2 linked regions of the Thiohalobacter thiocyanaticus genome follow. The protein of the gene in region 1 interacts with the protein of each later gene in a pairwise test. Links are inferred from orthologs where the notes say so. Each region holds a gene or a part of one and is shown in the gene's direction. Other genes may lie near its edges. The genes, in order: eno and rpe.

Region 1 (3,284 bases):
GCAGGTGAAGGATGAAATCGGCGTGCCGGTACTGACCGACGTGCACGAGGACACGCCGCTGGAAGAGGTCGCCAGCGTGGTCGATGTGCTGCAGACCCCGGCCTTCCTCTGCCGGCAGACCAACTTCATCCAGAATGTCGCCCGCCAGGGCCGGCCGGTGAATATCAAGAAAGGCCAGTTCCTCGCCCCCTGGGACATGCAGAACGTGGTCGACAAGGCGCGCGAGGTCGGCAACGACCAGATCATGGTGTGCGAGCGCGGCGTGTCCTTCGGCTACAACACCCTGATCTCGGACATGCGCGGGCTTGCCATCATGCGCGCGACCGGCGCCCCGGTGGTGTTCGACGCCACCCACTCGGTGCAGCAGCCGGGCGGGCAGGGCACCAGCTCCGGCGGCCAGCGCGAGTTCGTCCCGGTGCTGGCGCGCGCCGCCGTGGCCGCCGGCGTCTCCGGTCTGTTCATGGAGACCCATCCCAATCCGGCCGAGGCCCTGTCCGACGGCCCCAATGCCTGGCCGCTGGGCAGCATGGAAAATCTGCTGGCCACGCTGAAGGTCATCGACGCGGCGGTGAAGGAGCGGGGGTTTGCCGAGGCGGAGTTGATGTAGGTGCATCCTTGTAGGTCGGGTTAGCCCGACAGGGCGTAACCCGACGTTATTGCCGCGTTCCTGTCGGGTTACGCTACGCTAACCCGACCTGCATGCCGGCACAGCGGACACCCGAACCCGCCACGACAAACCCTCCCGAGTGCGCTAGAATTGGCGCCATTCATGCCGGGTAATCGACTTTAAGTTTAAATCGTAACTAGAAGAAATCTGGAGAAAAGATGTCTCAGATTAATAATGTCCGCGCGCGCGAGATCCTGGATTCGCGCGGCAACCCCACCGTCGAGGCCGACGTGCTGCTGGAATCCGGTGCCGTGGGCCGCGCTGCCGTGCCTTCCGGGGCCTCCACCGGCAGCCGCGAGGCGGTGGAGTTGCGCGACGGCGACAAGCACCGCTACAACGGCAAGGGCGTGCTGCAGGCCGTGGAGAACGTCAACACCGAGATCCGCGAGGCCCTGCTCGGCATGGACGCGAAGGCCCAGAAGCAGATCGATGAGAAGCTGATCGAGCTCGATGGCAGCGAGAACAAGTCGCGCCTGGGCGCCAACGCCATCCTGGCGGTATCGCTGGCCAATGCCCAGGCCCGCGCGCGCGAGACCGATCAGCCGCTGTACCGGCTGCTGGGCGGCAAGGGCCCCTTCACCCTGCCGGTGCCCATGATGAACATCCTCAATGGCGGGGCGCATGCCAGCAACAGCGTGGACATGCAGGAGTTCATGATCCTGCCGGTGGGCGCGGCCACCTTCCGCGAGGCGGTGCGCTACGGCGCCGAGGTCTTCCATGCGCTCAAGGCCGTGCTGGCCGGGCGCGGTCTTGCCACCACGGTCGGCGACGAGGGCGGCTTCGCTCCGGACCTGCCCTCCAACGAGGCCGCCATCGAGGTGATCCTGGAGGCGATCGAGAAGGCCGGTTTCGCCGCCGGCGAGGAGATATTCCTCGGCTTGGACGCGGCCAGCAGTGAGTTTTACAAAGACGGCAAATACGTACTGGAATCCGAAGGCAGGAGCTTCAGTTCGGCCGAGTTCGTCGAGTATCTGGCCGACTGGTGCGACAAGTACCCGATCATCAGCATCGAGGACGGCATGGCCGAGGACGACTGGGACGGCTGGAAGGCGCTGACCGAGAGGCTGGGCGAGAAGGTGCAGCTGGTCGGCGACGACCTGTTCGTCACCAACCCGAAGATCCTGCAGGAAGGTATCGACAAGGACATCGCCAACTCCATCCTGATCAAGGTCAACCAGATCGGCACCCTGAGCGAGACCCTAGAGGCGATCGAACTGGCCGCCAGGGCCGGTTACAGCTCAGTGGTCTCCCATCGTTCCGGCGAGACCGAGGACGTGAGCATTGCCGACATCGCCGTGGGCACCGCCTCCACCCAGATCAAGACCGGTTCGCTGTCGCGCTCCGACCGGGTGGCCAAGTACAACCGGCTGATGCGCATCGAGGACCAGCTCCAGACCCTGGCCAGCTATGCCGGGCGCAGTGCCTTCAAGCAGCTGGGATAGGTGGGCACCGCGCTGATGCGCTGGTTGCTGCTGATCCTCGGCCTGATCTTCCTCGGCCTGCAGTACAAGCTGTGGGTGGGGGAGGGCAGCCTGGCCGAGGTCTGGCACCTCAAGGGCGCGGTCGCGGAACAGGGGGCCGAGAACGAGGAACTGCGCGAGCGCAACCGCGCCCTGGACGCCGAGGTGCAGGACCTCAAGCAGGGACTTGAAGCGGTCGAGGAGCGTGCCCGCAGTGAACTGGGCATGATCCGCGACGGCGAGACCTTCTATCAGGTCATCGAGTCCGACAGGAAAGAAACGGATGATTAGCTCTGTAGGTCGGGTTAGCGCAGCGTAACCCGACAGGGCTGCCTACGGGTGTCGGATTACGCCCTGACGGGCTGATCCGACCTACGGGACCTGGACACCTGCTTATGTCACACAGCCAACGCTACTGGGCCGTCGTCCCCGCCGCCGGCATCGGCCGCCGCATGGGCGCCGAGGTGCCCAAGCAGTACCTGCCGCTCGGGCGCCAGACGGTGCTTGAACACACCCTGGATGCCCTCTACGAGGAGCCGCGCATCCAGGCCGTCTGCGTTGTCCATGCTGTCGACGATCCCTACTGGAAGACACTGCGGTATTCGGCTCCGCGTCCCCTCATCGAGGCGCCGGGCGGCGCCGAACGCAGCGACTCCGTCCTCAGTGGCATTCTCAACCTGCTCACGCAGGCGCACCCCGACGACTGGGTGCTGGTCCACGACGCCGCCCGGCCCTGCCTGCGGCGCGAGGATATTGCAAATCTCATGGATACCCTGACTGAGGACGAGGTCGGCGGCCTGCTGGCCGTGCCCACCCGCGACACCATGAAGGAGGCCGACGACCAGGGCCGCGTGGTCGCCACCCTCGATCGCAGTGTCATCTGGCACGCGCTCACCCCGCAGATGTTCCGGCTGCAGACCCTGCACGAGGCCCTGGTCCGCGCCCGCGACGACGCCCGGCCCGTGACCGACGAGGCCTTCGCCGTCGAACACCTTGGCCTGAAACCGAAACTGGTCGAGGGCCACGCCGACAACCTGAAGATCACCCGGCCCGAGGACCTGGCCCTGGCCGGATTTTATCTGCAACAGCAGGAGCGGTTATGAGAATCGGACAGGGCTTCGATGCCCATGCCTTCAAGCCGGGCGGCCGGCTGGTGC
Region 2 (3,140 bases), 950 kb from region 1 along the record:
ACCGGCCGCAGCGCCATCCAGGCGAAGAACATGCCGCCGATCCACACCACCGCGGCGAGCAGGTGCAGGCTGATCAGTACGGGCATCAGAGTCATGGATTACTCCTTATTCCTGTTCGAGATTGTCGGAGGTGGATTCGAGCCAGCCGCGCACCCGGCGCACCAGGACCGCTTCCAGGCCGGTGAAGAAATGGTTGGCGCCGGTGACCTCGACCTGGCGATAGGCGTCGTTGCCGGCCCGGCGGGCGGCGCGGGCGCGGGCCTCGCGGCCGGCCAGCACGCTGTCCAGGTCACGACTGCCGAACAGGTCCAGTACCGGCAGGGTGATCTGTTCCAGATGGGCGGCGCTGTTCAGGTGCGGATCCTCGCTGCTGCCGCCCATGCCGATCAGGACCAGCCCGTCCGCCTCCGGGCCAGTGTCACCGGCCAGGGCGGCGGCGGCCATGATGGCCCCCAGGCTGTGGGCGACAATGAAGACCGGGCCGTTGCTGCGGCCTTGCAGCCAGTCCAGGGCGCTGCGCAGCCGCGGCGCGGCCTCCGGCACCAGCGGGGCATAGTCGGCCGGAGCGGCGTCATTGGGCAGGACCGGCATCTGCACCGACAGGGTGGCCCAGCCATGCTCCGGCAGCTGCACCCGCAGGGGCTGGATCACTTCCTGCCAGTCGGGATGGGCGCCCATGCCATGGACCAGGATCACCGCGCCCTTCGGCGCGCCGGTCAGGTCCGGGGTGTGGATGGCCAGGAACCGGGCGTCGTCCGGGCCCAGCCATACCGCCTCGCCGTCGATCAGCATGTCCACGATCTGGTCGGCCCAGCGCTGCTCCTTGGCGCGGTCGCCGGCGGCGAAGCCGGCCGGGGCCGCCAGCAGCAGGCTGCAGGCCAGAAAAAACAAGCCCTTGAAATGTTTCATCCCGCGCTCCGACAGTCTTCGGGGGCTATACCCGGTTGATTTGCGTGGCAAAGGCTGAAAATCCGCCGATATTGAGGTACAGTGCGCAACTTTATTCGCTAGCGCGAGTTGCCTGCAACCAGAATCAGGGGATCGAACACCATGGCAGATTACATGATCGCACCGTCCATCCTGTCGGCGGACTTCGCCCGGCTGGGCGAGGAAGTGGACAATGTGCTCAAGTCCGGTACCGACATCGTGCACTTCGATGTCATGGACAATCACTATGTGCCCAACCTGACCATCGGCCCGCTGGTCTGCGAGGCCCTGCGCAAGCACGGCGTGACCGCGCCCATCGACGTGCATCTGATGGTCAAGCCGGTCGATCGCATCGTGCCTGACTTCGCCGCTGCCGGTGCCACCTACATCACCTTCCACCCGGAGGCCTCCGATCACGTCGACCGCACCCTGCAGCTGATCAAGGCCGAGGGCTGCAAGGCCGGCCTGGTGTTCAACCCGGCCACGCCGCTGGATTACCTCAAATACGTCATCGACAAGGTCGACATGGTCCTGCTGATGTCGGTCAACCCCGGCTTCGGTGGTCAGAGCTTCATCCCCAGTGCGATGGACAAGCTGCGCGAGGCGCGCAAGCTGATCGACGCCTCCGGCCGCGACATCCGGCTGGAGATCGACGGCGGAGTGAAGGTGGACAACATCCGCGAGATCGCCGCCGCCGGCGCCGACACCTTCGTTTCCGGCTCGGGCATCTTCGGCAAGGGCCAGGATTCCGACCCGAACCGCTACGACAGCATCGTCAAGCAGATGCGCGACGAACTGGCCAAGGCCTGAGGGTTATCTGGCCTGGGTTGAAGGAACGCAGAGGACGCGGAGACGCAAAGGCGCAGAGATAGAAATATTCAAAATCAGAGAGTCTGCATTGTTGAAAGAGTGTTTGTTTGCGTATCGATGACTTTGCGTCTCTGCGCCTCTGCGACCTCTGCGTTAATGCCGCAACACTAAACCAAGCAAATCAATGATCAATAAACCCGACATGATCCTCATCGACGTGGACGGCACCCTGGTGGACAGCGTCCCGGACCTGGCCTGGTGCGTCGACGCGATGATGCAACAGCTCGACATGCCGGCCCACGGCGAGGCGAAGGTGCGCAACTGGGTCGGCAACGGGGTGGAGCGGCTGGTGCGCCGTGCCCTGATCGGCCAACTCGAGGGCGAGCCGGATGCGGCCCTGTTCGAGCGCGCCTATCCGATCTTTCTGGAACTGTATGCCGAGAACACCTCCAAACGCAGCGTGCTGTATCCGGGGGTGCGCGAAGGCCTGGATTATCTCAAGGCCGCCGGCTACAAGCTGGGCTGCGTGACCAACAAGGCGGCCCGTTTCACCGAGCCGCTGCTGCGCGATCTGGGCGTGGCGGACTATTTTGCGATCATCGTCAGCGGTGATACGCTGCCGCAGAGCAAGCCCGATCCGGCGCCGCTGCTGCACGCCGCCGAATTCTTCGGTGTCCAGCCGACGCATTCAATGATGGTGGGCGATTCGGTCAGTGACGTGAAGGCGTCGCGCGCCGCCGGCTTTCAGATCGTGTGCATGAGCTACGGCTACAACCACGGCAACGATATCCGCGATGCCCGTCCGGACGCGGTGATCGATGCCCTGACCGAGATCCGCGGCCTGCTGGAGCAGGCGGCCTAGATTTACGACGATAACAATACCGCAACCCATGCAGACGGATTCGACATATCAGCCCCGGCGATGGCGTAAGTAATACGTCAGTCGTACCGCTGTATCCGTTGAATTCGTCTCTTGAGGTGTCTGATGGACATTGCCCGCTTCCGCGAGCTGGCCCGCGAGGGCTATAACCGCATCCCGCTGGCCCGGGAAATCCTGGCCGATTTCGATACGCCGCTAAGTGCTTACCTGAAACTGGCCGACGGGCCCTATTCCTATCTGTTCGAGTCCGTGCAGGGCGGCGAGAAATGGGGCCGCTACTCCATCATCGGGCTGCCCTGTTCCAGGGTGATCCGCATCAGTGGCCACGAGATCACCACCTGGCAGGACGGGGAGGCGGTCGCCACCGAGACTGTGGAGGACCCGCTGGCCTGGATCGCCGATTACCAGCAGCAGTTCCAGGTCCCGGAGATAGAGGGCCTGCCGCGCTTCACCGGCGGCCTGGTCGGGTATTTCGGCTACGACACCATCCGCTATATCGAGCCGCGCCTGGCCGCATGCCCCA

Evidence for each region.
Region 2: the proteins of eno (region 1) and rpe interact in binary tests that used the Escherichia coli proteins (3 or more experiments, as listed by UniProt). The link is inferred for Thiohalobacter thiocyanaticus from one-to-one orthologs.

What each region holds. Positions count from the first base shown.
Region 1 is NZ_AP018052.1:2,153,433-2,156,716, reverse strand. The notes cover bases 1-2,967. They hold eno (phosphopyruvate hydratase), read left to right. Parts: upstream 1-825; coding sequence 826-2,109; downstream 2,110-2,967. Other genes in these bases: ispD (2-C-methyl-D-erythritol 4-phosphate cytidylyltransferase), read left to right, coding at 2,523-2,967; ftsB (cell division protein FtsB), read left to right, coding at 2,125-2,418; kdsA (3-deoxy-8-phosphooctulonate synthase), read left to right, coding at 1-607. Outside these bases: more of ispD, read left to right, coding at 2,968-3,230; ispF (2-C-methyl-D-erythritol 2,4-cyclodiphosphate synthase), read left to right, coding at 3,227-3,284. UniProt on the Escherichia coli protein: Catalyzes the reversible conversion of 2-phosphoglycerate (2-PG) into phosphoenolpyruvate (PEP). It is essential for the degradation of carbohydrates via glycolysis.
Region 2 is NZ_AP018052.1:3,102,192-3,105,331, reverse strand. What follows is about bases 71-2,893. They hold rpe (ribulose-phosphate 3-epimerase), read left to right. Parts: upstream 71-1,050; coding sequence 1,051-1,737; downstream 1,738-2,893. Other genes in these bases: trpE (anthranilate synthase component I), read left to right, coding at 2,723-2,893; CFK21_RS14365 (phosphoglycolate phosphatase), read left to right, coding at 1,922-2,599; CFK21_RS14375 (alpha/beta fold hydrolase), read right to left, coding at 106-909; CFK21_RS14380 (CopD family protein), read right to left, coding at 71-95. Also shown: more of CFK21_RS14380, read right to left, coding at 1-70; more of trpE, read left to right, coding at 2,894-3,140. UniProt on the Escherichia coli protein: Catalyzes the reversible epimerization of D-ribulose 5-phosphate to D-xylulose 5-phosphate.